DNA from 3 places in the Pseudomonas sp. 05N431 genome. Region 1 is predicted to be linked to each of the others. Evidence: predicted binding sites of a transcription regulator. Region 1 holds the regulator's gene; each other region holds the start of a gene.
What was found. The regulator sigma-54, encoded in region 1, starts transcription at its own class of promoters, with help from an activator protein. The targets are predictions, from matches to a motif close to ANTGGCATNNANNTTGCTNT.
Positions count from the first base shown of each region.

Region 2: a site for sigma-54 is predicted at 2,663-2,682, ahead of AC1DIG_RS24845 (pilin). Genes of this name have one in related genera too.
Region 3: a site for sigma-54 is predicted at 4,074-4,093, ahead of AC1DIG_RS17510 (circularly permuted type 2 ATP-grasp protein). Genes of this name have one in related genera too.

Region 1 covers NZ_JBFTMN010000006.1:122,783-132,865, forward strand. Annotated here, with positions in the region: gene AC1DIG_RS13185 (STAS domain-containing protein) at 1-26, opposite strand, end outside; gene AC1DIG_RS13190 (MlaC/ttg2D family ABC transporter substrate-binding protein) at 23-682, opposite strand; gene mlaD (outer membrane lipid asymmetry maintenance protein MlaD) at 694-1,161, opposite strand; gene mlaE (lipid asymmetry maintenance ABC transporter permease subunit MlaE) at 1,161-1,958, opposite strand; gene AC1DIG_RS13205 (ATP-binding cassette domain-containing protein) at 1,958-2,767, opposite strand; gene AC1DIG_RS13210 (KpsF/GutQ family sugar-phosphate isomerase) at 3,045-4,019, shown strand; gene AC1DIG_RS13215 (KdsC family phosphatase) at 4,019-4,543, shown strand; gene lptC (LPS export ABC transporter periplasmic protein LptC) at 4,551-5,123, shown strand; gene lptA (lipopolysaccharide transport periplasmic protein LptA) at 5,110-5,655, shown strand; gene lptB (LPS export ABC transporter ATP-binding protein) at 5,655-6,380, shown strand; gene AC1DIG_RS13235 (RNA polymerase factor sigma-54) at 6,562-8,055, shown strand; gene hpf (ribosome hibernation-promoting factor, HPF/YfiA family) at 8,165-8,473, shown strand; gene ptsN (PTS IIA-like nitrogen regulatory protein PtsN) at 8,486-8,950, shown strand; gene rapZ (RNase adapter RapZ) at 8,953-9,810, shown strand; gene AC1DIG_RS13255 (HPr family phosphocarrier protein) at 9,826-10,083, shown strand, end outside.
Region 2 covers NZ_JBFTMN010000019.1:39,193-49,275, forward strand. Annotated here, with positions in the region: gene AC1DIG_RS24830 (DUF748 domain-containing protein) at 1-1,079, shown strand, start outside; gene AC1DIG_RS24835 (DUF2845 domain-containing protein) at 1,082-1,381, shown strand; gene AC1DIG_RS24840 (BON domain-containing protein) at 1,567-1,923, opposite strand; gene AC1DIG_RS24845 (pilin) at 2,198-2,614, opposite strand; gene pilB (type IV-A pilus assembly ATPase PilB) at 2,841-4,541, shown strand; gene AC1DIG_RS24855 (type II secretion system F family protein) at 4,545-5,762, shown strand; gene AC1DIG_RS24860 (prepilin peptidase) at 5,765-6,637, shown strand; gene coaE (dephospho-CoA kinase) at 6,634-7,257, shown strand; gene yacG (DNA gyrase inhibitor YacG) at 7,254-7,454, shown strand; gene AC1DIG_RS24875 (hypothetical protein) at 7,464-7,679, opposite strand; gene AC1DIG_RS24880 (energy-coupling factor ABC transporter permease) at 7,743-8,429, opposite strand; gene AC1DIG_RS24885 (LysR family transcriptional regulator) at 8,560-9,492, opposite strand; gene AC1DIG_RS24890 (DUF2790 domain-containing protein) at 9,614-9,853, shown strand; partial or broken gene AC1DIG_RS24895 (methyl-accepting chemotaxis protein) at 9,874-10,083, opposite strand, start outside.
Region 3 covers NZ_JBFTMN010000009.1:218,939-229,021, reverse strand. Annotated here, with positions in the region: gene AC1DIG_RS17540 (aminotransferase-like domain-containing protein) at 1-1,229, shown strand, start outside; gene AC1DIG_RS17535 (translation initiation factor 2) at 1,322-1,825, shown strand; gene AC1DIG_RS17530 (YkgJ family cysteine cluster protein) at 1,993-2,247, shown strand; gene AC1DIG_RS17525 (START domain-containing protein) at 2,289-2,894, shown strand; gene AC1DIG_RS17520 (hypothetical protein) at 3,033-3,269, shown strand; gene AC1DIG_RS17515 (ribonuclease E inhibitor RraB) at 3,481-3,822, shown strand; gene AC1DIG_RS17510 (circularly permuted type 2 ATP-grasp protein) at 4,125-5,534, shown strand; gene AC1DIG_RS17505 (alpha-E domain-containing protein) at 5,547-6,497, shown strand; gene AC1DIG_RS17500 (transglutaminase family protein) at 6,494-7,297, shown strand; gene AC1DIG_RS17495 (c-type cytochrome) at 7,420-8,226, opposite strand; gene AC1DIG_RS17490 (acetyl-CoA C-acetyltransferase) at 8,833-10,038, shown strand; gene AC1DIG_RS17485 (3-hydroxyacyl-CoA dehydrogenase NAD-binding domain-containing protein) at 10,064-10,083, shown strand, end outside.

The sequences.
Region 1 (10,083 bases):
CCCATGCTGACAGCCGACTCACTCATTGGGCGGGCTTCTTCTGAGTCGTTTCTGCTTCGGTCTTTTCCTTGGCTTTGGCGACTTCACCGGCCCAACCATTGATGGTCGCGTCCAGGTTATTGCCATTGCGCTGCATCGCGTCGCTGAACTGATCACGGAACAGCTTGCCAATGTTGATGCCGTTGATGATCACGTTACGCAGCTTCCACTCGCCATTGATCTTTTCGAGTGTGTAAGACACAGGATAGATCGCGCCATTGCTGCCTTTGACTGTCATGCCAACGCTTGTACGGTCTCCCGACTCATCCTTGGCAGGGTCGACGGTAATGCCCTGATTGTTGTACTCGAGCAAGGCATTGCCATAGAACTGGAAGAGCCCGCGCTTGAAGTTATCTTCAAAGGTCTTCATTTGCGCAGGCGTGGCTTTTTTCGAGTATTTGACCGTCATGATGCTCTTGGAAATGCCCTCGGCATCCACCACGGGCCCGACGATGCTGTTCAAGGAATCGTAAAAGCCTTTCGGATCCTGCTTGTACTTCGCTTTATTCGCCGTCAGGTCGGCGAGCAACCGATTGGTGGTGTCCTGCACGATATCGTGCGCGGACTGCGCAGCCACGGCGTTACCCATGAAGGGCAAGACCGCCAGTAATACCAACAGGCCACGTCGCAAGGTTGAGATCATGAAAAAACTCCTTATTTGGCGTCTTTGCTAACGGTATTGAGCAGGAATTTACCGATCAGGTCTTCGAGCACCAGCGACGACTGCGTGTCATGGATGGTCCCGCCATCCTTGAGTAGAGACTGTTCCCCACCCACGCTGATACCGATGTATTTCTCACCCAACAGGCCTGCCGTGAGGATAGATGCAGTGGAGTCAGTCGGCAGATTATCTACGCGCTTTTCCAGCTGCATGGTCACTCGTCCGGTGAAGCTGTCGCGATCCAGATCGATTGCCGTGACCTTGCCGATGGTCACACCGGCCATGGTCACTTTTGATCTGACCGTCAAACCGGCGATATTGTCGAAATACGCATAAAGTTTATAGCTGTCGGTGCTCGAAACAGGGGACAGTCCACTGACCCGCAGGGCAAGCAACACTAAAGCCAGGATGCCAGCCAGCAAGAAAAGGCCGACACCGATTTCCAGGGTGCGGTTTTGCATCAGAAATCTCCAAACATCAAGGCAGTCAAAATAAAGTCCAGGCCGAGGATGGCCAATGAGGCGTACACCACGGTTTTGGTGGTGGCACGACTGATCCCTTCGGAAGTGGGTTCACAGTCGTAGCCTTGGAATACGGCGATCCAGGTCACGACGAAGGCAAATACAATGCTTTTAATGATGCCATTGAACACGTCGCCGTCGAACGTCACGCTGTTTTGCATGTTCGACCAGTAGGAACCTTCATACACACCCAACCAGTCGACGGCCACCCAGGAACCGCCCCAGATCCCGACCACGCTGAAAATCATCGCCAGCACCGGAAGGGAGATGAAGCCGGCCCACAGACGAGGGGCAATGATGTACTTGAGCGGGTCGACGCCAATCATTTCCAGACTGGATAACTGCTCGGTGGACTTCATGTTGCCGATCTCGGCGGTCAATGCAGAACCGGCACGCCCGGCGAACAGCAACGCGGTCACCACCGGCCCCAGTTCACGCAACAGTGTCAGCGCAACCATCTGCCCAACCGCTTGCTCCGAACCGTAGCTGGACAAAATGTTGAAGCCTTGCAGCGCCAGCACCATCCCGATGAATATCCCGGAGACCACGATGATCACCAGGGACATCACGCCGACCGAGTGCAACTGTTTGACCAGCAAGCCAAATGCGCCACTGACACCACCACGCCCCAGCAGGGCGTGAAACAGGAACAGTGATGAACGGCCGAGCACCGCGACGCTGTCGATGCCGGCCTGGCCGAATCGACGAACTCTCTCTATTAGTGAAATCTTGCGCATCAGCGCTTCCCCAGAAGATCTGCGCGGTAATCCGTCGCTGGAAAGTGGAACGGTACCGGCCCGTCTGGATCACCCTTCATGAATTGGTGAATCCGCGGATTATCGGAGTTCATCAGTTCATCGGGAGTCCCCTGCCCCAACACCTGCCCATCACCTACGACGTACAGGTAGTCGGCAATACTCGCGGTTTCGGCCAGATCATGGGAGACCACGATACTGGTGATGCCCAAGGCGTCGTTAAGCAGGCGGATCAGGCGCACCAGAACGCCCATGGCGATTGGGTCCTGCCCCACAAAAGGTTCGTCGTACATCAGAATTTGCGGATCGAGGGCAATGGCCCGTGCCAGCGCGACACGGCGCTTCATGCCGCCGGACAACTCATCGGGCATCAGGTCGATGGCACCACGTAACCCTACCGCCTGCAATTTGAGCAAGACGATGTCACGGATCATTTCATCCGGAAGCTGGGTATGAACACGCAACGGAAAGGCGATGTTTTCGAAAACATCGAGGTCCGTGAACAGCGCGCCGCTCTGAAACAGCACGCCCATATGCTTGCGCGCATCGAACAGGTCGCTACGAGACAGCGTGGGCAAATTTTGCCCGTTGACCCACACTTCGCCACCTGAAGGGCGCAACTGCGCGCCCATCAGGCGCAGCAGCGTGGTTTTTCCGCAACCGGAAGGTCCCATGATGCCGGTAACCTTGCCGCGCGGAATGCGAATATCGACATTATTGAAAATGCTGCGCGCGCCGCGCTTGAAGGACACACCCTTCAGCTCGACCGCGTAGGCGTTATCGGCACTCATCTAAACTCCTTGCGATGCAAGCCTCTCACTCGGACGCCGGGCTCCCTGCCGAGAGCACACAACATCCTGGGCAGGCCGAACTGGCGACGAACTATATCACTGCTAATACAATGCGCCCAAGGCCGAAGCCCGCAGCGTTCAGCATCAAGACAGGCAAAAAGACCCAAGTTTCAGCGTTTGCGGGGGTCGCCTGAATAAAGCACGACGAACTAACGTGAGGGATTTGCTCATTACCGCTATAATCGCCGCCTTTTCATCAGGCTATACGATTTCTGACATGAGCCAATCCAGCGACCTGATTCAATCAGCACAACGCACCATCCGCCTCGAGCTTGAAGCCGTAGAAGGCTTGCTGCCCCACATCGACGCAGATTTCGTACGCGCTTGCGAGATGATTCTGGCCAGCAAAGGCCGCGTAGTCGTGGTCGGCATGGGCAAATCCGGGCACATCGGCAACAAGATTGCCGCCACCCTCGCCAGCACCGGCACCACGGCCTTTTTCGTGCACCCGGCCGAAGCCAGTCACGGCGACATGGGCATGATCACTCGCGATGACATCATCCTCGCGCTGTCGAACTCCGGTTCCACCAACGAAATCGTCACGCTGCTGCCACTGATCAAGCGTCTGGGCATCAAGCTGATCAGCCTGACCGGCAATCCTGATTCGCCGCTGGCCAAGGCTGCCGAAGTGAACCTCAATGTTCATGTCGAGCACGAAGCCTGCCCGCTGAACCTGGCACCGACCTCCTCCACCACGGCGGCACTGGTAATGGGTGATGCACTGGCCGTTGCCTTGCTCGAAGCCCGCGGCTTCACTGCCGAAGACTTCGCGTTTTCACACCCCGGCGGCGCTCTGGGTCGCCGGTTGTTGCTGAAAGTCGAAAATGTCATGCACGCGGGCCAGGAATTGCCGCAAGTCGTGCGTGGCACGCCGCTCAAAGACGCGCTGATGGAAATGACCCGCAAGGGCCTGGGCATGACCGTGGTACTGGAAGCTGACGGCAAACTCGCCGGCATTTTCACGGACGGCGACCTGCGCCGCACGCTGGACCGGACCATCGACATCCATCAAGCCATCATCGACGACGTCATGACCCCTCATGGCAAGACTGCCCGCGCCGAAATGCTTGCTGCCGAAGCCCTGAAAATCATGGAAGACCACAAAATCAACGCACTGGTGGTGGTCGACAGCGAGGACCGTCCGGTGGGCGCCTTGAACATGCACGATTTGCTGCGTGCAGGAGTAATGTAATGAGCGCGGACCTGCTGCAACGCGGCAAAAACATCAAGCTTGCGGTTTTCGACGTCGATGGCGTGCTGACCGACGGTCGCCTGTACTTTCTCGAAGACGGCAGCGAATTCAAGACCTTCAACACCCTCGACGGCCAGGGCATCAAGATGCTGATGGCCTCCGGCGTGACGACCGCCATCATCAGCGGACGCAAGACCCCGGTGGTCGAGCGACGCGCCAAAAACCTTGGCATTCCTCACCTGTATCAGGGCCGCGAGGACAAACTGGTGGTGCTCGACGAGCTTCTGGCACAACTGGGCCTAAGCTATGAACAGGTTGCCTATCTGGGTGACGACCTGCCGGATCTGCCGGTGATTCGCCGCGTTGGCCTGGGCATGGCAGTGGCCAATGCCGCCAGCTTCGTCCGCGAAAACGCTCACGGCGTCACTCAGGCCCGTGGCGGCGAAGGTGCCGCTCGCGAGTTCTGTGAACTGATCCTGCGCGCCCAGGGCAACCTTGAAGCGGCTAATGCCGCGTACCTATGAGCCACTTATGCTGAGCAAGAAGATTCGCAACATACTGTTTTTCGGGGTCATTGCCGCGTTGCTCGCGGCCGTTGGCTACTGGAATATCAGCCCGGAACGCTTTCTCGACAAGCCGGTAGCGCACGTCGACGAGAATCAGATCGACTACTACGCCATCAACGCCCACAGCGTGCAGTACCTGCCCGATGGCAAATTGCAGTACGACTTGACGTCCGACAAGGTCGAGCATGTCAAAGCGACCGACATCACCCTGCTGACCAATCCCGACCTGAACATGTATCGGGGCACCGTGTACCCCTGGCACGTCCAGAGCGAACGTGGCGAAGTCAATTCAGGCGGCACTGAAGTTGAATTGATCGATTCGGTACGTATCGCACGCACCGACGAACAGAACCGCCCGATGCTGATTACCAGTAGTCGTATGACTGTATTCCCGCAACAGCAATATGCGCAGACCGAGCAAGCCGTTAGAATCGACGGCGCTGGTGGTGTATCGACGGGTAACGGAATGAAAGCGTATTTGAAAGAAAGCAGGATACACCTGCTATCGAACGTAAGAGGACAGTATGAGGCTCGTTAAAACTCTCCCTATTTTGCTCAGTCTGGGCGCAGCACTGGGAAGCGTGAGCGCCTGGGCTCTGCCGAACGATAGCCAGCAACCCATTCGCATTCAGGCTGACGATGCTCAGCTGGACGACAAGAATGGCGTGGCCACCTACAAAGGTGACGTGATCATTACCCAGGGCTCGATGATCATCAAAGGCAACACCGTGACCATCACCCGCACCAAGGCCGGCGACATCGATGTCGTGACCTCGGTGGGCAACCTGGCGTATTTCGAGCAGCTGCAAAAGCCGACCGACACGAAACCCGTCCAGGGCTATGGGGTGACTATCCAGTACCATGCTGCGCAAAACCGCATCGTACTGATTGACCGCGCCAAGGTGATCAACGAAGGCAACACTACCGAAGGCGAGAAAATCGTCTACGACACCGTCAAGCAGGTTGCTAACGCAGGCCGCGCTACCGGTTCATCGGTGACCGCTCCACGCCCACGGGTCGATATGGTTATCCAGCCGAAAAAGAAAACCGACGAGCAGAAGGCCCAGTAATGGCAACTCTGAAAGCCCAGCATCTGGCCAAGAGCTACAAGAGCCGCCAGGTCGTGCGTGACGTCAGCCTGTCGATCGACAGCGGCCAGATCGTCGGCCTGCTAGGCCCGAACGGTGCCGGCAAAACGACCTGCTTCTACATGATCGTGGGCCTGGTCCAGGCCGATCAGGGTCGCGTACTGATCGACGACCTCGACGTCAGCCACCAGCCAATGCATGGTCGTGCACGGGCAGGGATCGGCTATCTGCCACAAGAAGCGTCGATCTTCCGCAAACTCTCGGTTGCCGACAACATCATGGCCATCCTCGAGACCCGCAAGGAACTCGACAAGGCCGGTCGTCGCAAAGAGCTGGAAAGCCTGCTGCAGGAATTCCACATCAACCACATCCGCGACAACCTCGGCATGAGCCTTTCCGGTGGCGAACGTCGCCGTGTGGAAATCGCTCGCGCCCTGGCCACGGCACCGAAATTCATCCTGCTCGACGAACCTTTCGCCGGCGTGGACCCGATTTCGGTGGGTGACATCAAGCAGATCATTCATCACCTCAAGGCCAAGGGTATCGGCGTGCTGATCACGGACCACAACGTTCGTGAAACTCTGGACATCTGCGAAACCGCCTACATCGTCAACGACGGGCAACTGATCGCCGAAGGCGACGCCGAAACCATCCTGGCCAACGACCTGGTCAAGGAAGTGTATCTGGGCCATGAGTTCCGCCTGTAAGCACTGAGGTGTCTGGTCAGTCGCCGGAGCGCTTGCCCCAATAAAACTATACGTATTTATTGTTACAGCGCTCTAGGCAAACACTTCAGTTTCAGGCATATAATTTGCTTATGTTTGGCGCTCCGGCGCCCTGTAGTGGATGGCGCATGTGCGCCGGCGAATAAGGTGTTAAGCCCCTGCCATGAAACCATCGCTAGTCTTGAGAATGGGCCAGCAGCTGACGATGACACCGCAGCTGCAACAGGCCATCCGCCTGCTCCAATTGTCGACCCTGGACCTGCAACAGGAAATCCAGGAGGCACTGGAGTCCAATCCAATGCTCGAACGCCAGGAAGAAGGCGACGACTTCGATAACGCCGATCCGATGGCGGACAACATCGAGCAGAAACCCAACACCGACATCCAGGAACCCTCCTACCAGGAAACCGCGCCGACGGTCGATAACCTCGAGGAAGGCGACTGGAACGAGCGCATCCCTAACGAACTGCCGGTCGACACCGCCTGGGAAGACGTTTACCAGACCAGCGCCAGCAGCCTGCCGAGCAACGATGACGACGAATGGGATTTCACCACTCGCACGTCCGCCGGCGAAAGCCTGCAGAGCCATCTGCTCTGGCAATTGAACCTGGCGCCGATGTCCGACACCGATCGGCTGATCGCGGTGACCCTGATCGACTGCATCAACAATCAGGGCTATCTGGACGAAACCCTCGAGGAAATCCTCGAAGCCTTCGATCCGGAACTGGACATCGAGCTCGACGAAATCGAAGCCGTCCTGCATCGCATCCAGCAATTCGAGCCGGCCGGTATCGGCGCACGCAACCTTAGCGAATGCCTGTTGCTGCAATTGCGGCAATTGTCCGCCAAGACCCCTTGGCTGGCCGAGGCCAAGCGCCTCGTCATCGATTTCATCGACCTGCTGGGCAGCCGCGACTACAGCCAGCTGATGCGCCGCATGAAGCTCAAGGAAGATGAGCTGCGCCAGGTCATCGAACTGGTGCAGAGCCTCAACCCGCGTCCGGGCTCGCAGATCGAGTCCAGCGAAGCCGAATACGTGGTACCTGACGTCATCGTGCGCAAAGACAACGAGCGCTGGCTGGTAGAGCTGAACCAGGAGTCGGTTCCGCGTCTGCGCGTCAACCCGCAGTACGCCGGCTTCGTCCGTCGCGCCGACACCAGCGCCGACAACACCTTCATGCGCAATCAGTTGCAGGAAGCGCGCTGGTTCATCAAGAGCCTGCAAAGCCGTAACGAAACCCTGATGAAAGTCGCCACCCAGATCGTCGAGCACCAGCGCGGCTTCCTTGAGTACGGCGATGAGGCCATGAAGCCGTTGGTCCTGCATGACATCGCCGAAGCGGTCGGCATGCACGAGTCGACGATTTCACGGGTGACCACGCAAAAATTCATGCATACCCCACGCGGTATTTATGAACTGAAATATTTTTTCTCCAGCCATGTCAGCACCTCCGAAGGCGGTGAATGCTCATCCACAGCGATTCGCGCAATCATCAAAAAACTGGTTGCTGCGGAAAATCAGAAAAAGCCGTTGAGTGACAGCAAGATCGCTGGTTTACTGGAGGCACAAGGCATTCAGGTGGCCCGCCGCACCGTCGCCAAGTACCGCGAGTCCCTGGGGATCGCGCCTTCGAGCGAACGCAAGCGGTTGATGTGACGGGCTACGCCATAGCGTTCCAGGGTGTGTTCGAAAGCTTTTCGGACACGCTCTAGTGGCAGGCAAGCCAGCCTGCCGCCTTATGCACTGGCAACGAAGGAGAAGCTGTATGCAAGTCAACATCAGTGGACACCAACTGGAAGTGACCGAACCCCTGCGCATCTACATCGGCGAAAAGCTCGACCGATTAGAAAGGCATTTCGACAAGATCACCAATGTGCAGGTCACGTTGACCGTCGAGAAGCTGCTGCAGAAAATCGAAGCCACGCTGCATATCCCCGGTGGAGAAGTGGTCGCCAACGCTGAGCATAACGACATGTATGCCGCGATCGACGCCCTGACCGACAAGCTGGATAAACAACTCAAAAAGCATAAGGAAAAGACCCAGAGCCTCCTCCAGGGCGCGACCGGTCGTTAACACTCCCAACCCATGATCCGACTTGAAAACATCCTGACCCCCGGCCGTTCTTTGGTGAACGTGCCGGGCGGCAGTAAGAAGAAAGCCCTCGAACAAATTGCCAACCTGATCGCCCGAGAAGTGCCGGGTCTGGCCATGCAGGATGTCTTCGAGAGTCTGGTCGCCCGTGAAAAACTCGGTTCCACCGGTTTTGGCAACGGCATCGCCATCCCCCACTGCCGCCTCAAAGGTTGCGAGTCGCCCATCAGTGCCTTGATGCACCTGGACGCCCCAATAGATTTCGACGCCATCGACGGTGCTCCGGTCGACCTGCTGTTCGTTTTGCTGGTCCCGCAAGCCGCTACCGATGCGCACCTGGAACTGCTCCGCCAGATCGCCAGCATGCTCGATCGTAAAGAAGTCCGCGATCGCCTGCGCAGCGCAAAAAGTAATGAAGCCTTGTATCAGGTTGTCCTCGACGAGCAGAACGGTCACTAATCATGCGCTTGATCATCGTCAGCGGCCGCTCTGGCTCAGGTAAAAGCACTGCCCTCGATGTACTGGAGGACAACGGCTACTACTGCATCGACAACCTCCCGGCCGGCCTGTTACCGGAACTGGCCGAGCGTGCACTGATTCACACCGAACTGGCGCAACCGCTGGTTGCGGTTTCCATCGATGCGCGCAACCTGCCGAGCCACCTGTCACGTTTCCCGGAACTCCTGGAAGAAGTGCGCAGCCGGCACATTCAATGCGATGTGCTGTACCTGGACGCCGACGAAGAAACCTTGCTCAAGCGTTTCTCGGAAACCCGTCGCCGTCACCCGCTGAGCAACGCCAACCGCTCGCTGGCCGAAGCCATCGAAGACGAGACCAATCTGCTGGGGCCGATTGCCGACCTGGCAGACCTCAAGGTCAATACCACCAATCTGAACCTGTATCAGCTGCGCGATACCATCAAGTTGCGCCTCTTGAACCAGCCAGAGCCGGGCACTGCGTTTCTGGTGGAATCCTTCGGTTTCAAGCGGGGCATGCCGGTGGATGCCGATCTGGTGTTCGACGTACGTTGCTTGCCGAACCCGTACTGGAAGCCGGAACTGCGCGCTCAGTCCGGGCTGGACCAGCCGGTTGCCGAGTATCTGGCGGCTCAGCCGGATGTCGAAGAGATGTTCCAGGACATCTCCACTTACCTGCTCAAATGGCTGCCGCGCTTTGCCGCCAGCAACCGCGCTTACGTCACCATCGCCATTGGCTGCACCGGCGGGCATCACCGCTCCGTCTACCTGACCGAACGCCTGGGCCAGGTCCTGCAACAATCCCTGAAGAACGTCCAGGTTCGCCACCGCGACCTTAGCTAAAGGATTCACACCGCGATGCCTGCTCTGGAAATTGAAATCATCAACAAACTGGGTCTGCATGCCCGTGCTTCCGCCAAATTCGTGGGCGTTGCGGGTCAGTTTCCCTGCCAGATCAGAGCCGGACGCACACCGCAATCCATGGTCGACGGCAAAAGCATCATGGCCATGATGATGCTCGCGGCTGGCAAAGGCACCAAGATCCACCTGAGCACTGAAGGTGAACAGGAGCAGGAAGCGATGGACGCATTGGTGGCACTGATCAACAACTTCTTC
Region 2 (10,083 bases), on a different contig from region 1:
GCCGCCAGGTCAAACCCGCCGCCGTCGACATCAAAGGCAAAGTCGACCGCTACGCCCCGGTGACTATCAAGGGCAGTGTCACCCCGTTCGACCCGATGACCGCGCTGGATATCGCCACCAGTTTCAAACGCGTTGAACTGACCACTCTGACTCCCTACTCCGGCAAATTCGCCGGCTATCGGATTCGCAAAGGCCGGCTCAATCTCGACCTGCACTACCAGATCGTCAAAGGCCAGTTGAAAGCCGAAAACAAGGTGGTGGTGGAGCAACTGCAATTGGGCGAAAAAGTCGACAGCCCGGACGCCGTGAGCCTGCCGCTGAAGCTGGCCATCGCCTTGCTCAAGGACAGCGATGGCAAAATCTCTATTGATCTGCCGATAACAGGCGATCTGAACAACCCGCAATTCAGCATCATGCCGATCATCTGGCAAACCCTGCGCAACCTGATCGTGCGCGCGGCCGAGGCGCCCTTCAAGCTCATTGGCGGGCTGGTCAACGGCAGTGGGGCCGAGGACCTGGGCAGCGTGTCGTTCGCACCCGGCTCAAGCGAGCTGGGCAAGAACGCCGAGTCGGCGCTCGATACCCTGGCCAAAGCGCTCAAGGAACGTCCGGCCCTGCGCCTGGAAATCGAAGGCACCGCCGCCGAGAAAAGCGATGGTCCCTTGATTGCCGAACAGCGGCTGGAACGTGAATACCAGTACAACTACTACAAAATGCTCCAGCGTCGCGGCGACAAAGTCCCTGCGCAAGCCTCGTTGCTGGAAGTCCCGGAGAAAGAAAAAGGTCCGTTGCTGGAAGCCATCTACCGCACGCGCCTGAAAACCCAGCCACCGGCCGAATGGACGCAATTGGGCAAAGAGGAACGCACCGCCAAACTGCGCGAAGGCGTGATCAAGTTCTGGTCTTCAGACACTGCGCTGCTACGCCAACTGGGTCAGGATCGCGCCAGCACCATCAAGGACTACCTGGTCGACAAAGCCCAGCTGGCCGATGACCGGGTGTATTTCGTTGACGCTAACCTGGGCGAGCCCGAAAGCGATGGCCGAGTCGTCACGCCCATGCACCTGGACGCGGAGTAAGCATGAATAGCCGATTGCTGATCAGCCTGGCACTGGCGTTCTTCGCCAGCCAGGTGCAGGCCCAGACCGATACCTTGCGCTGCGGCAGTCAGTTGATCAGCCTCGGCGATCGCACAGGTGAAGTACTGCACAAATGTGGCGAGCCGGTTGCGCGTGATGCGCTGGGCTACAAACGCAGCGCCAATCGCCGGGAAGAAGTCCCGGTTGAGGAATGGACCTACGGTCCGAACAGCGGCATGTACCAATACCTGCGCTTTGAAGGCAACCGCCTCGTACGGATCACCAGCAAACGCGGTAGCTGAAGTTACGACTATCCCATGTGCCAATGTGCCAATGTGCCAATGTGGGAGCGAGCTTGCTCGCGATAGCTGACCAACATTCAACATAGAGGTTGAATGGAGAGTTGCCATCGCGAGCAAGCTCGCTCCCACATGGGTTCTACAGCGCTCTCAAGATTCCCTTCTCCCGGCTCAGGAAACCCTGGTTCTTACTGGGTCATCAGGCCATCAGCCGATACGGCTTTGACGCCTTTGATTTTCTTGGTGATAGCGACGGCCATATCTTTCTGAGACTTGGTCACGGCTACTTTCGACGATAGAGAAACTACGCCTTTGTTGGTTTCGACTTTGATGTCGGTGCCAGGAATCCCCTTCTCGGTGACCAGATCGCTTTTCACTTTAGTGGTGATCCAGGTATCGGAAGTCGCTTCCTCGGCCTTGGTCATTTCACCGGCAGCCACCACCATCGGCGACTGTGTGGTTTGAGTGGTCTGCGCAAATGCAGCGTTGGCCATGGTCAGGGTCAGAACGGTTGCAGCGGCGGCAGCGATAGCGAACGTCTTCATACGAGTAACTCCTGTTCTTCCAGAAAGTCTGCTGCATGCCTTCTCAGCAGGGTTAACAGAGATAGTGCGAAGCCTGTGCCAACTTCCCGCAACCAAATAAGTCTATACAAATCAATAAATTACAAAAAAATCAAACCCCTGGAATCATGCAAAATGCATGACCCGGGCATTGTCGACATGCAAGTTGCGGGTTTTATCGATTGACCGCGGGCCCATCGAACAGTGAAAAAAAATGCCTCGCGTCCGTAGAGGCGAGGCATTGATTGATGCGAGATCAGGCGCCAGTGCAACCCTTCGGCGCGTAGTCCTGCAAGGCAGTGGTCGCGCAGGACCAGCCGTTTGTAGCATCACGAGTCAGAGTGATGGTTTTACTCAACACAGGCGCTGGCGCATTCACCAGCGTGCACACAATGGTGCCGGCCCCTGTGGCTGCAGTGCCTGTCACCACCAGAGTGCAATTGCTGGTCGCCGCAGCGCCGCCAGGCCCCACGTTCGCCGTGGTCGGCGCAGTCCCTTGATTGATCACATCCTCATACGGAACCTTCATCGCCGAAATCTCGGCCAGTCCGGCGGTGAGCTTGGCCCGCGCCTGATACTTGGAATACATCGGCAACGCGAACGTCGCCAGAATGCCGATGATCGCCACCACGATCAGCAGCTCGATGAGGGTAAAACCTTTTTGATTATTCATATGAACAGGCTCCTTGCATGAGGCGAAATCTCATGTCCTGAACCAGTCACAGCACAGCACGTGCCAAAACCAGCGCCCCCTGTTTACAGGGTGTCAGATCGGTAAATGTCCGGCACCTACCCCGAGGAACCGCACTATCTGACATTTTTTGTCACCTCAAGAGTGCTGGTGGGGTTCCATCCGTTGACTAGGCTATAAGTCTGAACTGTCCGTGGCTGGTATTCGAATGAATGACATCAACCTCAGCGGCCTGGCCAAGCAATTGGTGCTGGCCGAACTGCTCACTGACCAAAGCGCGCATCAGGCGGATCAGCAAGCCCACCGCAATCGCATTTCCCTGGTCAGCTATCTGGTACAGAACAAACTGGTGAGCAGTCGCCAGGTTGCGGAAATTGCCTCAGAGCATTTCGGCGTCGCCTTCCTCGACCTCAACTGTCTCGACAAAGACTCCCAGCCCAAAGACCTGGTCAGCGAAAAGCTGATTCGCCAGCACCACGCCCTGCCGCTCTGGCGGCGCGGCAATAAACTGTTCGTGGGCATTTCCGACCCGAGCAATCAACAGGCGATCAACGACATCCAGTTCAGCACCGGCCTCACCACCGAAGCGATCCTGGTCGAAGACGACAAGCTCAGCGACGCCATCGACAAATTCTTCGACAGCCACAGCACGGGCCTGGAAGACATGGCCGATGTCGATCTCGACGGTCTGGACATCGAAGCCGTCGACGACCAGCGCCAGGACGCTGTCACCGGCCAGGACTCCGACGATGCCCCGGTGGTGCGCTTCGTCAACAAGATGCTGCTGGACGCAATCAAGGGCGGCTCCTCGGACCTGCATTTCGAACCCTACGAAAAAACCTATCGGGTGCGGGTACGGACCGACGGCATGCTGCGCGAAGTCGCCAGACCGCCGATTCAACTGGCCAACCGCATCGCCGCACGCCTGAAAGTGATGGCCAGCCTGGACATTTCGGAGCGCCGAAAACCCCAGGATGGGCGGCTCAAGATGCGCCTGTCGAAAAGCAAATCCATCGATTTTCGGGTCAACACCCTGCCAACGTTGTGGGGCGAAAAAATCGTGATCCGGATTCTCGACCCCTCCAGCGCACAGATGGGTATCGATGCGCTGGGTTACGAGCCCGCCCAGAAAGACCTGTACATGGCGGCGCTCAAGCAACCTCAGGGGCTGATTCTGGTCACCGGACCGACCGGCTCGGGGAAAACCGTGTCGCTGTACACCGGGCTGAATATCCTCAATACCGTCGACATCAATATCTCTACCGCCGAAGACCCGGTGGAGATCAACATGGAAGGCATCAACCAGGTCAACGTCAATCCCAGGCAGGGCCTGGATTTCGCTCAGGCGCTACGCTCATTTCTGCGCCAGGACCCGGACGTGATCATGGTCGGCGAGATCCGCGACCTGGAAACCGCCGAAATTGCGATCAAGGCTGCGCAAACCGGGCACCTGGTGCTTTCCACCCTGCACACCAACAGCGCGGCTGAAACCCTGACCCGCCTGCACAACATGGGCATCCCGGGGTTCAACATCGCCACCGCCGTGCACTTGATCATTGCCCAGCGCCTGGCTCGCAAGCTGTGCAGCCACTGCAAAAAACCCCTCTCGATTCCCGACGAAACACTGATCAAGGAAGGTTTCCCACGGGAACGCATCGGCTCCTTCACGATCTACGAACCCGTCGGTTGCGATCACTGCAACAACGGTTACAAAGGACGAGTCGGTATTTATGAAGTGGTGAAAAACACCCCTGAGCTGCAACGGCTGATCATGGCTGAAGGCAACTCTCTGGAAATCGATACGCAGATGCGCAAGGACGGCTTCAACGACCTGCGCACCTCGGGCCTGCTCAAGGCCATGCAGGGCGTCACCAGCCTTGAAGAAATCAACCGGGTCACCAAGGATTGAGTCATGGCGGTCAAAGCAATCAAGGTCAATCTGTACGCCTGGGAAGGCACCGACAAGAAAGGCAGCAAAATAGCCGGCGAGCTCAGCGGTCATAACCCGGCCTTGATCAAGGCGCAGCTACGCAAACAAGGCATCAACCCGAGCAAAGTGCGGAAAAAAAACACCTCGCTGTTCGGTTCCGGCAAACGTATCACGGCGCTGGACATTGCCCTCTTCACCCGGCAAATGGCGACCATGATGAAAGCCGGCGTGCCCTTGCTACAGTCGTTTGACATCATCAGCGAAGGCTTCGATAACCTGAACATGCGCAAGCTGGTGGAAGAGGTGAAACAGGAAGTCGCCGCCGGCAACAGTTTCGCCGCCGCGCTGCGTAAAAAACCGCAGTACTTCGATGAACTCTACTGCAACCTGGTCGACGCGGGCGAGCAGGCCGGCGCCCTCGACACGCTGTTGGAGCGGGTTGCGACCTACAAGGAAAAAAGCGAAAGCCTCAAGGCCAAGATCAAAAAAGCCATGACCTATCCGCTGGCCGTGGTCTTTGTCGCGATCATCGTCACCGGCATTCTGCTGGTCAAAGTGGTCCCGCAGTTTCAGTCGGTGTTTTCCGGATTTGGCGCAGAACTCCCGGCTTTCACCGTGATGGTGATCGGCTTGTCCGAGTTCATGCAGGCATGGTGGTGGCTGTTGCTGGGCGGTCTGATCGTCGGGCTTCTGGGCTTTCGTCATGCGTTTAAACGTTCACAACGTTTTCGTGACTGGCTGGACACTCATCTGCTGAAAATGCCGATCGTCGGCACACTGCTCTACAAATCGGCGGTGGCCCGTTATGCCCGCACATTGTCGACCACCTTCGCCGCGGGCGTACCTTTGGTCGAAGCGCTGGATTCGGTGGCGGGCGCCACTGGCAATATCGTGTTCAAACGGGCGGTCTTGCGCATCAGGCAAGATGTCTCCACAGGCATGCAGTTGAACTTCTCGATGCGCACCAGCGGGGTTTTTCCCAACATGGCAGTTCAAATGGCGGCCATTGGCGAAGAATCCGGCGCACTGGATGACATGCTCGACAAGGTTGCGACCTACTATGAAGCTGAAGTCGACAATATGGTCGACAGCCTGACCAGCCTGTTGGAACCGTTCATTATGGTCGTGCTCGGCGTCATTGTCGGCGGGCTGGTGGTTGCCATGTACCTGCCCATTTTCCAACTCGGCTCGGCGATTTGAACATGCCCTTGAGTGAATTTATGGCCGGTTACCCGCTGGCGTTTGTTGTCACTGCGCTGGTGCTCGGGCTGGTGATCGGCAGTTTTCTCAATGTGGTGGTCTGGCGCCTGCCGAAAATGCTTGAGGGCGACTGGCGGCAACAAGCCCTGGATGTACTGGGTTTACCGCCCGAAGCACCGGGTCCGACCTACAACCTGATGCTGCCGCATTCACACTGCCCGCATTGCGCTCATCGAATCCGCGCTTGGGAAAACATTCCGCTGCTCAGTTACCTGGCACTGCGCGGCCGCTGCTCAAATTGCAAAGCGCCAATCAGCGCCCGCTACCCCTTGACCGAACTGGCCTGCGGCGTGCTCTCGGCATTCGTCGCCTGGCACTTCGGTTTCGGCTGGCAGGCGGCGTGGGTGCTGGTCTTGAGTTGGGGGTTGCTGGCGATGTGTCTGATCGACGCCGACCACCAATTACTGCCGGATGTGCTGGTATTGCCATTGCTGTGGCTGGGTTTGATCGTCAACAGCTTCGAGCTTTTCGTGCCTTTGCAGGCGGCAATGTGGGGCGCCGTGGCCGGCTACCTGCTGCTGTGGTCGGTGTATTGGCTGTTCAAACTGATGACCGGCAAGGAAGGTATCGGTCACGGCGACTTCAAGCTCCTGGCGCTGCTCGGGGCCTGGGGCGGTTGGCAGACTCTGCCGCTGACGGTCCTGCTTTCTTCGCTGGTGGGCGCCGTGGGCGGAGTGATTTTGCTGCGCCTGAAAGACGCCAACACCTCGACGCCGATCCCCTTCGGACCCTATCTGGCAATTGCCGGCTGGATTGCCTTGCTCTGGGGTGGTCAAATAACCGGCTTCTATTGGCAGTTTGTCGGTTTCAAATGAATACCCCTGTGGAAAAACCCTGGATTCTCGGCCTGACCGGTGGCATCGGCAGCGGCAAAAGCGCGGCGGCCCAGCACTTCATCGATCTGGGTGTGCATGCGGTGGATGCCGATCATGCCGCACGCTGGGTGGTCGAACCCGGTCGCCCGGCGCTGGCGCAGATTGCCGAGCACTTCGGTGCCGGCGTGCTGCAAGCCGATGGCCAATTGAATCGCGCGGCACTGCGCAAGCTGATCTTTGAAGTCCCCGAAGAACGCCGCTGGCTCGAAGCGTTGCTGCATCCGCTGATCGCTCAGGAAATCGCCGCGCACCTGGCACGCGCACAATCACCTTATGCGATTCTGGTGTCGCCGCTGTTGATCGAGTCCGGGCAGTACAAAATGACCCAGCGAGTGCTGGTGATCGACGCACCGGAACACTTACAGATCGAACGAACCTTGCAGCGCGACCAGACCAGCGAACAGCAGGTCCAGGCGATCCTCAAGGCCCAGTCCAGCCGTCAGGACCGCCTCAGCCATGCCGACGATGTGGTGGTCAACGACCGCGACCTCGCCTGGCTGCACAGCGAGGTCGAACGCCTGCATCACTTTTACCTTACTTTGCGTGGAGGCCAGTCATGAGCCAAACCCCAACCGTCGAATGCCCGACTTGCGGCGCCCCTGTTGAATGGACCCCCGACAACAAATTCCGGCCGTTTTGCTCGGACCGCTGCAAACTGATCGATCTGGGCGCCTGGGCCTCGGAAGAACACAAGATCCCGGTCAGCCCCGACTCTGAAGACGAGTTGTTCTCGGAGGACTTCGACCCGCGCCACTGATCCCCAGCATCAGGGCCGCATGAACCCGTAGTCCTGGCTGTCATCGAGATTCTCCGCCAGAAACTGCAACTCATCGGCCAGATCCTCGACACTGCGTACGCCCTTGCTCTGTTGCACCACCGCACTGAGCAAGGCACGCAGGCTCAACCCCGGTTCAAACCCCGCCTCATGCGCCGACTCCAGACTGTTGCGCAATTCCTGCCTTGCCCATTCGTAAACGCTCATGCCACTGCTCCTGAGGATTTTCCAGAGCATGGAATCGCAGCCGATTCGAGCATTTGATATGGATCAAGGCTTGTCGTCATCCTTCCACGGCGCCGACAAATAACGCGTGCGGTTGAAGGTCTCCAGCCACTCGGGACAGAACACCACCAGCGAACTGATCACCATGCCGTTGATAAACGCCTCGGGGAAAATGATCAGCCACAGGTAACCGACAAAATCCTCCAGCCATTCCGGCATCGCAAAACGCTCGTCGAACCACAACAGCCCCAGCCCCACCAGCAGGCAGAGCAACGCCGAAAGCCCGGCGGCCAAAAAGCCCGAGCAAAAGATATACACAAAGGGATTACGCGGTTGCGCCCGCTCCACCAGGATCGCGCAGCCTTCTGTGACCAGCACCGGCAACAGAATCAGCAATGCGCCATTAACCCCCATTGCGGCCAGGTCTTGACGCCCGAGCAGCACCAGTCCCACCTGCGCCACCAGCCCGCCGACAATCGCCAACGGCCAGTCCAGCAGTAACGTCACCGCCGTCATGCCGATGATGTGATAGGACACGCCGGTGTCGAAGTCCCGGCGCACCAGCCAGAGGACGAACAGCGCGAACACCGTACCGAACAGCAAATGCTGACGCCGACTGTCGGTGAACAACTCGACCCACGGTGCTCGGGCAGCGGCCCAGATCAGCACCGGCACGTAGATCAGCCAGCCGACTGTGAGGGTTTCGGTAGACAGCAGTTCGGCACTGATCATCGCGCCAGGCACTCCCACGCGCACAACGGCACAAAACCCGGTAACCCTGCTGAGCAGATGTTCACTTCAGACTCCTTGTCGAACCGAAACAAGTCCTCAGTCTACACCGCCCTGCGCACGCCCTTCGACCTCAGGCCCAGTGGCGTGGATCGCTCATCACTGCCTCATGCTCGGCGAACAGCCGCGGTAACTCGGCCTTGAGAAAGTCCACCCAGGTTCGGACCTTCGCATCAAGAAAGCGCCGCGACGGGTACAGCGCGTAGACATTGCGCTCACGCGGGCGATAGGTCGGCAGCAGGCGCAGCAACGTACCGTCGCTCAACGGCCGCGTCGCGGTATAAAACGGCAACAGACTGACCCCCATCCCCGCCTCGGAAGCCTTGACCATCGACTCGGCAACATTGCACTGAAACGTCTTCGCCGGGCTGACGGCATGCTCACCCTCCTCGTCATGGAACACCCATTGATCGCTGTACAACGGATCGAGCATGCGCAGGCAGCGATGATCGTTCAGTGCCTGCGGGTTACCTGGCACACCCTGGCGTTGCAGGTAGTCCGGGGAGGCGCACGGCACGCTGTAAATCTGCCCGACGACCTGGGCGACAAACTGCGAGTCGGCCAGCTCATGGGCAATCGAAATCACCACGTCATGGCCTCCTTCCAGCGGATCCGGATTGCGTTGCGACAAGGTCAGCTCGAACACCACATCAGGATAGCGTTCGGTGTATCGAGCGATCAGCGGCGTGATCAGCACACCCAGGCCATGCATGCTGTGAACCCGCAACCGACCGCTGGGCTTGAGATGAGCGCCACGTGCTTCGGCCGTAGCCTCTTCCATCTCTTCGAGTATTTGCCGACTGCGCAGCAAAAAGCGCTCGCCGGCCTCGGTCAGGCTCAAGCGCCGGGTGGTGCGTTGCAGCAGACGCGCCTGCACATGCAGCTCCAGATCCGCGACCAATCGGGACACTTGCGCGGTCGAGAGTTCGAGTGCGTCGGCGGCGGCGGTAAAGCTGCCGCTGTCCACCACGCGGACAAACACCCGCAAGTTGTTGAGCAGATCCATAGGCCCTCCTCAGGCACTGACTGTTGCGTTACACGTAAGGCTGCATCAGGCGTTTGCCCCTTTATCGGTAGCGGGCAAGGCATAGACTTCAAGCATCGGAACCCACACGGAGCACACAAAAATGAAAACCTTGATCAGCCTGTTTCTGACCGTTGTCGCCACTTCCGCCATGGCCGCCGGCAACGAACCCACCACCCCGTACAACCCGGCGCAACCACTGGACATCGCCAAGGTGGTATCAGTGACAAACACCGCCACCGCGTGCGACGTCGTGCCGGCGACCATGGTCTACATCGATCATCAAGGCCAGACCCATCGCGTGACTTACCAGGTCATGGGCAGTTGCACGAGCGACCTGTGATCACTCGCGTAGCGCACGACTCATACGACCATCCGTTTCGCCTGCAAGGCCAGATCATGCAGCCCGGCCAAGCGCGCCATGATGCGCTCGACCACTTCGACCCGGGCCAGCGCACCACTTTGCAGTTCGCCCATCGAGTGCAGCGCCACTTCGGCCTTTTCCAGCCCCAAACGCGTTGAACCGGCCAACTGCTCGATACCTTGGCGCGCATGCTCGGCGGACTGTTCCAG
Region 3 (10,083 bases), on a different contig from region 1:
AGACCCCGGCACTGACCGCGCCGACGCCGGATATCGCGCGTGTCGAACGTCCAGGTCTGGTCACGCGCAGCAGTATCATTCAGCAAGTGTTGGTCGAGTCGCGTCGCGAAGGGGTGTTCCCGCTGGGCGCGGCGGTGCCGAGTGTCGATTATCTGCCGGTACGGGCACTGCACCAGCAATTGGCCAAGGTCACGCGGTTCCACAGCCCGCGGGCGTTCAGTTACATGTTCAGCCCTGGGTTTGAGCCGTTGCGTCGCCAAGTGGCGATCCGCATGCGTGATGCCGGTGTAGTGGTCGACCCATCGGAAGTGGTCATCACCCATGGTTGCGTCGATGCGCTGCAAATGTCGTTGCGCGTCCTGACGCGTCCCGGCGATCTGATCGCGGCTGAGTCGCCGACCTACTACGGCTTGTTGCAGCTCGCCGATTTGTTGGGTTTGAAAGTCATCGAGATCCCCAGTGACCCGGCGACAGGCATGAGCCTGGAAGCCTTGCAGCTGGCGGCCAACCAGTGGTCGATCAAGGCGTTGGTGCTGACCACGCGCCTGAGCAACCCGCTGGGCGGCACCATGCCGGAAGAGCGGCAAAAACAACTGCTGCGCCTGGCTTCGGACTTCGATATCCAGATTGTCGAAGACGATATTTACGGCGAGTTGATGTTCGAGCAAGGCCGCACCAAATCGCTGAAAGCCTATGACCGACTGGATCGGGTCATCTACTGCTCAAGTTTTTCCAAGACCCTGTCACCCGGTGTGCGCATCGGCTGGATGATTGCCGGCAAATACCAGCAGGAAATCCAGCGCCTGCAGACCTTCAGCACCCATTCGGCGTGCAGCGTGACGCAGATGGGGATTGCGGCCTATCTGGAGAACGGCGGCTATGATCGCCATTTGCGCTACATCCGCCAGGAGTACCGCAAGAATCTCAGCGCTTTCCAGTTGGCGGTGCAGCAGTACTTTCCTGAGGGAACGCAGATAACCCGGCCCACAGGCGGCTTCATTCTGTGGGTCAGCCTGCCGGGGCGGGTCAATACGCAGGAACTGCATGTACGTGCGTTGCAGCAGGGCATCAGTATTGCGCCGGGGTTGATTTTCAGTAACACCGAGCAATTCAATCACTGCATTCGCTTGAACTGCGGCACGCCGTGGAATCGTGAAGCCGAGCGGGCGCTGATGACACTCGGGATGCTGGCCACTCAGCTTTGTCAGGAGACGGCAAGCGGCTTTTGACGCACATCGGGGGGCTGGATTGTTATGCGAGCTTGTCAGGGACCTTACAACAAGCGAGCATATGGCCCTCTGCCGTTAGCGCTGTAGTGTTCATGAAAGCGATTTTCCCTGCTGGTTTGATGTTGGCGTGCCTCTTGAGCGTTTTCATGCCAGGCAGCGCTATGGCTGCGACCGCTCTGGATAAGGGGGGCGTCAGTATGTCTGAGGCAAAAGTGAAGCCCGTTGCGCCGACGAAGAACCAAACGCCCGTCAAAAAGACCAAAGTGGCAAAGAAGCTGACGCCATCAAAAAAACGCCCACCGATTGCTTCAAAATCAAAATCCGCGAGCGAAGTGGTCAGAACCACGTATTTGCCTCCGGCCACACTGGATTTGAGCCTGCCGTCGGACATGGTCAAGCAGTTGCAACCTGTTGGCACCGTTCCGCTGGTCAAACATGCTCCGTTACTTCCGCCCATGTTTGGTGAAAAAACCAGGGATGACAGCCCGTTCCAGCTCAACGGTCGCCTGCTCAGCAACGAAATGCAGTTGCAAATGCGCAAAGAAGAGCACCGGGAAGTCGAAGGTGCGGCGCTGGAATTCCAGTTCAAACAGTAAAATTGCGTATTGATCTGTGACCCGCGCACCTGACGCTTTGTCGGAGACTGGTCAGTCACGCGTGTTTGAGCGAAAAACCTCTGTCCGGCCAATTTCAAACGGCTGTTTTAGCGGGTACTCTAGTCCACGTTATTCAACACATTACCCGTCGCCAGGAGCGTGTCGTCATGAACTGCCGTGAAGGCTGTGGCGCCTGTTGCATTGCCCCTTCCATCAGCACACCCATCCCTGGCATGCCAAACGGCAAGGCGGCGGGAGAACGTTGTGTGCAACTGTCTGACGATAATCTGTGCAGTATTTTCGGCAAGCCTGAACGGCCGGCGGTCTGTAGCGCGTTTCAGGCGGATGTCGAGGTGTGCGGCAACAGTCGGGAAGAAGCCATCAAGTTGATCGGTTGGTGGGAGCAAATGACCGCGGCGTAGTGTGTTCAACGAACGGAACTTCAACAATAAGGAATAAGACTATGGGTTCGCTGCATCGTATCGCTGTGTTGTGTGGTTTGACCGTTTTGCTGGCCACGACAGCCCAGGCTGAAGACTGGAAAACTGCCAAGGATGAGGACGGTATCAAGGTTTCCCTGAGTGAAGTCGCCGGGTCCCAGTACAAGGCCTATCGCGGTGTGACCGTAATGAAGACCTCCGTGGCCAAGTTGCGCGCGCTTCAGGAAGATGTGCCCGGCGCATGTGCCTGGATTCATGAGTGCAAGGTGCAGAAGTTGCTCAAGCACGAAGGCGATCAAAGCTGGACCTACACTCAGTTCAGCACCCCGTGGCCAGTGACGGCGCGTGACTCGGTGTTGCACGTGACCACTGTCGAAGGCGCCGATGGCAGCCTGACGCGTAAGCTTGAAGGTGTACCGACCTACCTTCCTGAAGAAAAAGGCTTTGTTCGTGTCACCCAGGTCCAGGGTTTCTGGAAGTTTGTTCCAAAAGGTGCAGATCAGGTCGAAGTGACCTATCAGGTTCACACCGAGCCGGGTGGTAGCGTGCCGTCTTGGCTGGCCAACAAGTTTGTGGTCGACGCGCCCTTCAATACCTTGAAAGCCCTGAAAGCACGCGCCGAGAAGTAATTCCGTGCTCTTTGCAAATAAGGCTGCCAACCGGCGGCCTTTTTAATATCAAACCGATGGATTCAGGAGGAACGATTTTCCGGTATTCGGGGTCGAGATGTTGTAAGCCCATCTGTGGGTTTTACCAAGGAGGCACCGATGCAAAAGTGGGAAGTCACCTTCGTTGATGATCACGGTGTGCAGACCGTGGAGCAATTCGATTGCGAACAAAAACCCACGATGGAGCGGGCCGCGCAATTGATTCGCTCAAAACTCCTCCCTGTCCCGGCCGAGCTCGATCTCAATGATCTGGAGGGTCGAACCGATGATCCGACCGTCAAAAGCCTGAAAGATCAGAACAGCATTGAAATTCTCAGTATCACTCCACTTGCATAACCACTTGATGCGACTCGCAAACAGGCCTTGGCAGCAGCTCTGAGTTGGGGCTACTCTGCAAACGAGATCAGCGAATGGATCGCTAAGGTCTGGTCTTGTCAGCTACATGCTTGTTTCCCGGCGGCAATCTGATTGCCGTATCGCCCTTACCATTCGGTTGCGGGCGCAGGGAGTACGGAAAGTCTATCCATCAGTTTGAGGAGGACGTTTCATGAGCACAGCCTATCAAGAAGACATCAGCAGCAGTGTGTTGCGCCGCATGAAAGAAGGCGGCTTTGACTTTTCACGGTTCCATCCCATCGAGTTCTACGCCATTTTTCCGGATGAGGAGCGGGCACGCAGGGCGGCAGGGCATTTTCGCGGTGAATCCTTGAATGCGCAGGTCAGCGTGCGTGATGACGGTGCCTGGCATCTGGAGTTGAGCAAGGTGATGTACGCCACTTACGGCGGCATCGGCGACTTCGAGCAGGACTTTGAGGCGGTGGTCGAGCCTTTGGGTGGGATTATCGAAGGATGGGGCGTCAAGCAGGAGGTACGAGGGCTACTCGCATAACACTATGAACAGCGACAACACTCAGCAACGGCTGACCTCAGGGTTGGCCGTTTTCGTTTTCGGACATTGAGAAATCAAAGGATCGCAACCGCACACAGGCCGTGAAATCAACTCTGGCTATGCGGGTAATGACCATGAGCATTGCTTCGCAATGAAGCGGGGGGCGAACAGGTTGGGGCATTTGCCGCACAGGATTGGTGCGGCGTGTCTTCGGTGATTAGCCAACCGATTGATAGTAAAGCGTTTATGCCGCTGGCACGGGCCTTGCGAAGTCCAGGTGTCCGGGTGACAAGGAGTACGGCATGATCCGCACCTATTTTGATGAAATGTACGACGCTGGCGGCCAGGTCCGCCCGCACTATCGGGAGTTCGCCCGTTGGCTGGCTGAAACGCCTGACGAGCTTTTGGCACAACGGCGACGCGAGGCCGATCTGTTATTTCATCGTGCCGGGATAACCTTCACGCTCTATGGCGATGAGCAGGGGACAGAGCGCCTGATTCCCTTCGACACCATTCCCCGCAGCATCCCCGCCAGTGAATGGCGGATCGTCGAGCGCGGCTGTATTCAGCGAGTCAAGGCATTGAACATGTTCCTCGCCGACCTGTATCACGAGCAGCGCATCATCAAGGCCGGCATCATCCCGGCCGAACAAGTGCTGGCCAACGAGCAATACCAGCTGGCCATGCAAGGGCTGGATCTGCATCGCGATATCTATTCGCACATCTCTGGCGTCGATCTGGTGCGCGATGGCGACGGCACGTACTACGTGCTCGAAGACAATTTGCGTACGCCCAGCGGCGTCAGCTACATGCTCGAAGACCGCAAGATGATGATGCGGCTCTTCCCCGAGTTGTTCGCCGCCCAGCGCATCGCGCCCATCGATCATTACCCGAACCTGTTGCTCGACACGCTGAAAAGCTCCAGCCCGCTGGACAATCCGAGTGTCGTGGTACTGACTCCCGGGCGCTTCAACAGTGCGTTCTTCGAGCACGCGTTTCTGGCGCGGGAGATGGGCGTGGAGCTGGTGGAAGGCGCGGACCTGTTCGTACGTGACGACAAAGTGTTCATGCGCACCACCGACGGGCCGAAAGCCGTCGACGTGATCTACCGTCGCCTCGACGATGCTTTCCTCGATCCATTGGCGTTCAACCCGGATTCAATGCTCGGCGTTCCAGGACTGCTGTCGTCCTATCGCTCCGGCAATGTGGTGCTGGCGAATGCCATCGGCACCGGTGTCGCGGACGACAAGTCGGTTTATCCGTTCGTGACCGACATGATTCGTTTCTACCTGGACGAAGAGCCGATCCTGAAAAACGTGCCGACCTGGCAGTGTCGCAACCCGTCAGAGCTTTCTCACGTGCTGGCGAACCTGTCTGAGCTGGTGGTCAAGGAAACCCAGGGTTCCGGTGGTTACGGAATGCTGGTCGGACCCGCTGCCACGGCAGAGGAGATCGAATCGTTCCGTGCACGCATCAAGGCCAAGCCCCACGCGTACATCGCACAACCGACGTTGTCCCTGTCGACCTGCCCGACGTTTGTCGAAAACGGCATCGCCCCACGGCATATCGACTTGCGCCCGTTTGTCCTGTCTGGCCGCGAAACCCGGGTCGTACCCGGTGGCCTTACCCGTGTAGCCCTGCGCGAAGGATCCCTGGTGGTCAATTCGTCCCAGGGTGGCGGAACCAAGGACACGTGGGTGGTCGAGGATTGAAGGAAGCCTGCCATGTTAAGTAGAACTGCCTCGGATTTGTACTGGATGTCGCGTTACCTGGAGCGGGCGGAAAACCTCGCACGGATGCTCGACATCAGTTATTCGCTGTCATTGATGCCGCAGGATGGGCGCGGCGATGGTCTGCACGAATTGGCGATGCCCTTGCTGATCACCGGCACGCTGGACGATTACCTGGAGCGCCACGGTCAATTGCACGCCGAGCGCTTGCTGCACTTTTTCGCCCTGGATGCAGCGAACCCGGCCAGCATCTACAGTTGTCTCGGTGCCGCGCGGGCCAGTGCTCACGCAGTACGTGGGCGGATCACCGCCGACATGTGGGAAAACATCAACGCGACCTGGCTGGAGATTCGCGGTATCGCCGAACAGGGCCTCAGTCGCTATGGCATGAGCCGTTTCTGCGAGTGGATCAAAGAACGTTCCCACCTGTTCCGGGGCGCGTGCTACGGCACCATCATGCGTAACGATGCCTTCCGCTTCATTCGCCTGGGGACCTTCATCGAAAGGGCCGACAACACGCTGCGCCTGCTCGATGCCCGCTACGAAATGGCCGGCGATCAGGCCGAGGCGGTCAGCGACGGTACGGCCCACGCGTATTACCAGTGGAGTGCACTGCTGCGGGCCTTGTCGTCGTTTGAGGCGTACACCGAAATTTACCGCGACGCGCCTGGCGCGAGGCACGTCGCCGAGCTGTTGCTGCTGCGTGCCGACGTACCGCGCTCGCTGCGTGCCTGCACTGAAGAAATCGACCAGATCCTCGCCAGTCTGCCGGGAGTCAATGGCCGCCCCGCGCAACGTCTGGCGGCAGAAATGGATGCGCGGCTGCGTTACACCGGCATCAACGAAATTCTCGCCGAAGGCCTGCACGCCTGGCTGATCGAGTTCATCCCGCTGGTGCGCCAGTTGGGCAACGCCATACACAGTTCTTATCTGGAGGCTGCATGAGACTTTCCATTAGCCACGAGACCACCTATCGCTATGAAGATCAGGTGCGGGCAAGCATCCAGTATTTGCGACTGACGCCTCACGACAGCGAGCGTCAGCACGTACTGAGCTGGCAGCTCGACTTGCCACGGCCAGTGCGCGCGCAACTCGATCCGTTTGGCAACATCCTGCATGTGCTGACGATGGACGAGCCCCATGAGGCGATCATCATCGGCGCGCGGGGGCAGGTGGACATCGATGAGTTGCGTGAGGCTGAGCATGAGAGTCAGTCGGCGCTGCCGTTCTTGCGTTTCACTCGACTGACCGAGGTGGATGAAGCGTTACGTGCATTCGCCGAGAAGCAATGTCGCCAACGGCGTGATCGCACAGCGTTGATCGACTTGATGCATGGCCTCAACCAGCACATGACCTACACGCCGGGCTCCACCGAAGTCGACACCAGCGCGGCTCAAGCGTTCGCCGGGCGCGCCGGGGTCTGCCAGGATCACGCCCACGCGTTTCTTGCCTGCACGCGTAGCCTGGGGATTCCAGCGCGGTATGTGTCGGGTTATCTGTACAGCGAAAACAGCGAACACCTGGCCAGTCACGCCTGGGCTGAAGCCTGGCTCGACGACGCGTGGTACAGCTTCGATGTCACCAATGAACTGGCCAGGCCGGAGCGTCATCTGAAACTGGCGGTGGGCCTCGACTATCTCGATGCCTGCCCGGTACGTGGCATGCGCCGTGGCGGTGGCGGGGATCAGATGCACGCCAAAGTGTTCGTCGCGCCAACCCCGGTGATCTCGGTGCAACAGCAGTAATATTGGGGATACCGCATCGCGAGCAAGCTCGCTCCCACAGGATTTCCGGTACACAGGAGATCCAATGTGGGAGCGAGCTTGCTCGCGATGAGGCCCTTACTAACACCGCACCGCTCAAACCATCAGGGCTGCTGCTTACGCCCCGCCATATGCTTCAAATACCCCACCAGCAACGTCAGTTCCTCATCCGACAATACCTGTGTCGAGAACCCCGGCATTTTTGCCTGTGGCCATTGGCGCAAGCTTTGCGGGTCGCGGATATAGCGCTTGAGGAATTCAGCGCCAAAGTATTCGGTAGGGCTGAAGGGGATGTTCAAATCCGGACCAAACTGCGCATCGCCCGCGCCGTTCAGACGGTGGCACGCCAGGCAGTTTTTCTGGAACAACGCATAGCCCAGATTCACCGGGTCATTGGCGGCGAGTGCCGGGTCTGGAAGCAGGGCAGGGAAGCGTACGCCGACCGCCGCCAGGCGTTTGATGCTGGCGACCTGGAATGGCCATTGCTCAGGGCTGATATGGCCGGCTTGAGGGTTGGTCCACACCAGATAAAACGGTCCGGCGCCGGGTTTGCCTTCCGCCAGCGCTGGCCAAGGGTTGGCCGGGTCTTCAATGGCCAGCCACGCCTGTGCGCCCACCGTGTTGAGCAACGGCGCGGCAGCCAGTTCGGCAGCGAAACCGTCCAGGGCCACGGCTTGCAAGTGGTCGTCAGCCTTGATGCCGGTCAACAATGCCGCCAGCGGCACCGCGCGATAACTCATGTTCCTTTTGTAGGAAACATCGTCGGTGATCTGAATCGTCTGGACCTGAGGATGCTTGAGCAACTCCTCGGTTTTCCAGGTTCGGCTGCCGGTGCCCAGGTCGAGCACCAGCTGTGCGGCATACGAGGGCGTGCTGAGCAGCAAGGCCCCAAGCAAAAGTAGAGCTTTCAAGTGATCGCCATCCTGTCGAAGGTATGCCGTAAAGGTTGGCACACGCACGCCGACCCGGATAGCGAGCGAGTCAGTTTTTTAGTGAGGCGTCGTCAACAACCACGCTTGATTATCCGATCACTTTGGTGAGGTTCGGCAAAATCAGTAACAGCGTAGTGGCGAATAAAATGAGCCCGGCTTGACGCACTTTCGAATGTTTGAACATGGCTGTTTGCCTTTTTTTGTTATTTCCTGAGCGTCGAATGCTTGCCTGCATTTCTCCATGACGGCAAAGCGCTGTAGTTCCTTTCTCACGAGCGCCTCGGCAAAACCCGACGACAACCTCGTAAGGTTTACCTTAGGGGCCCCGCAGGCTGTGCTTTAGATCCATTTCGTATCAAGTAAGAGCAAGCTGCTTCTAAAAAGCTATGAGGCATACTGCCAGCTGCTTTACCGGCCTTTTGCTAGACAGTTCGGTGACCTGCATCGATTAATCCGATAGCTCACTACCGTTCGTCTGAGCGTGACCGTCAAGGCCGTTGAGCGCTTCGGTCATTGAATCCGCCGCTGCTGAGCCTAAGGTGAGAACTCACCAACTATTCACCTGCCCAGCGGTACGAGGACGTCATGACCCAAGCTTTGATTTTCGACGCGTTACGTACGCCCCGTGGCCGTGGCAAGGCTGATGGCGCCTTGCACAGCGTCAAACCGGTGAACCTGCTGGCGGGCTTGCTCGGTGCTCTGCAACAGCGGACGCAACTCGACACCCGCGAGGTCGATGACATCGTGATCGGTTGCGTCACGCCGATTGGCGATCAGGGCGCCGATATCGCCAAAACCGCAGCGCTGGTGGCCGACTGGGACGTTAGCGTCGCGGGTGTGCAAATCAACCGCTTCTGCGCATCCGGGCTGGAAGCGGTGAATCTTGGGGCGATGAAAGTCCGTTCCGGCTTTGAGGACCTGGTCGTGGTCGGCGGCGTCGAGTCCATGTCGCGGGTGCCGATGGGCAGCGACGGAGGCGCGTGGGCGCTGGATCCGCAGACCAACCTGCACAGCCATTTCACCCCGCAAGGCGTGGGCGCCGACCTGATCGCCACGATCGAGGGCTTCAGCCGTCAAGACGTCGATACGTACGCGCTGCACTCTCAACAGAAGGCTGCGCGAGCACGGGCGGACGGCTCGTTCAAAAAGTCCCTGGTGGCGGTGCAGGACCAGAACGGTATCGTCCTGCTGGATCATGATGAGTTCATTCGCGTCGAGTCGACGCTGGAAGGTTTGGGCAAGCTCAAGCCGAGCTTCGAGATGATCGGGCAAATGGGCTTCGACGCTACCGCGTTGCGGGTCTACAGCCATGTGGAGCGAATCAATCACGTCCACACGCCCGGCAACAGTTCGGGAATTGTCGACGGCGCGGCGCTGATGTTGATCGGCTCCGAAGCCAAAGGTCGGGCACTGGGTTTGCAGCCACGGGCGCGGATCGTCGCCACGGCGGTCACCAGCACCGATCCGACCATCATGCTCACCGGTCCGGCGCCGGCCACTCGCAAGGCCTTGGCCAGGGCCGGGCTGCGGGTCGAAGACATCGATCTGTTCGAGGTCAACGAAGCGTTCGCCTCGGTGGTGCTCAAGTTCATCAAGGACATGGCCATCGATCCGGCCAAGGTCAACGTCAACGGCGGCTCCATCGCCATGGGCCACCCGCTGGGCGCCACCGGTTGCGCGATTCTCGGCACCTTGCTCGATGAGCTGGAAGTGCGGCAGTTGCGCTACGGCCTGGCGACCCTCTGTGTCGGCGGCGGCATGGGCATTGCCACCATCATCGAACGCCTCTGAGCCTCCGACTTCAAGGAAAATTGCCATGACCGATGCCATTCGTTA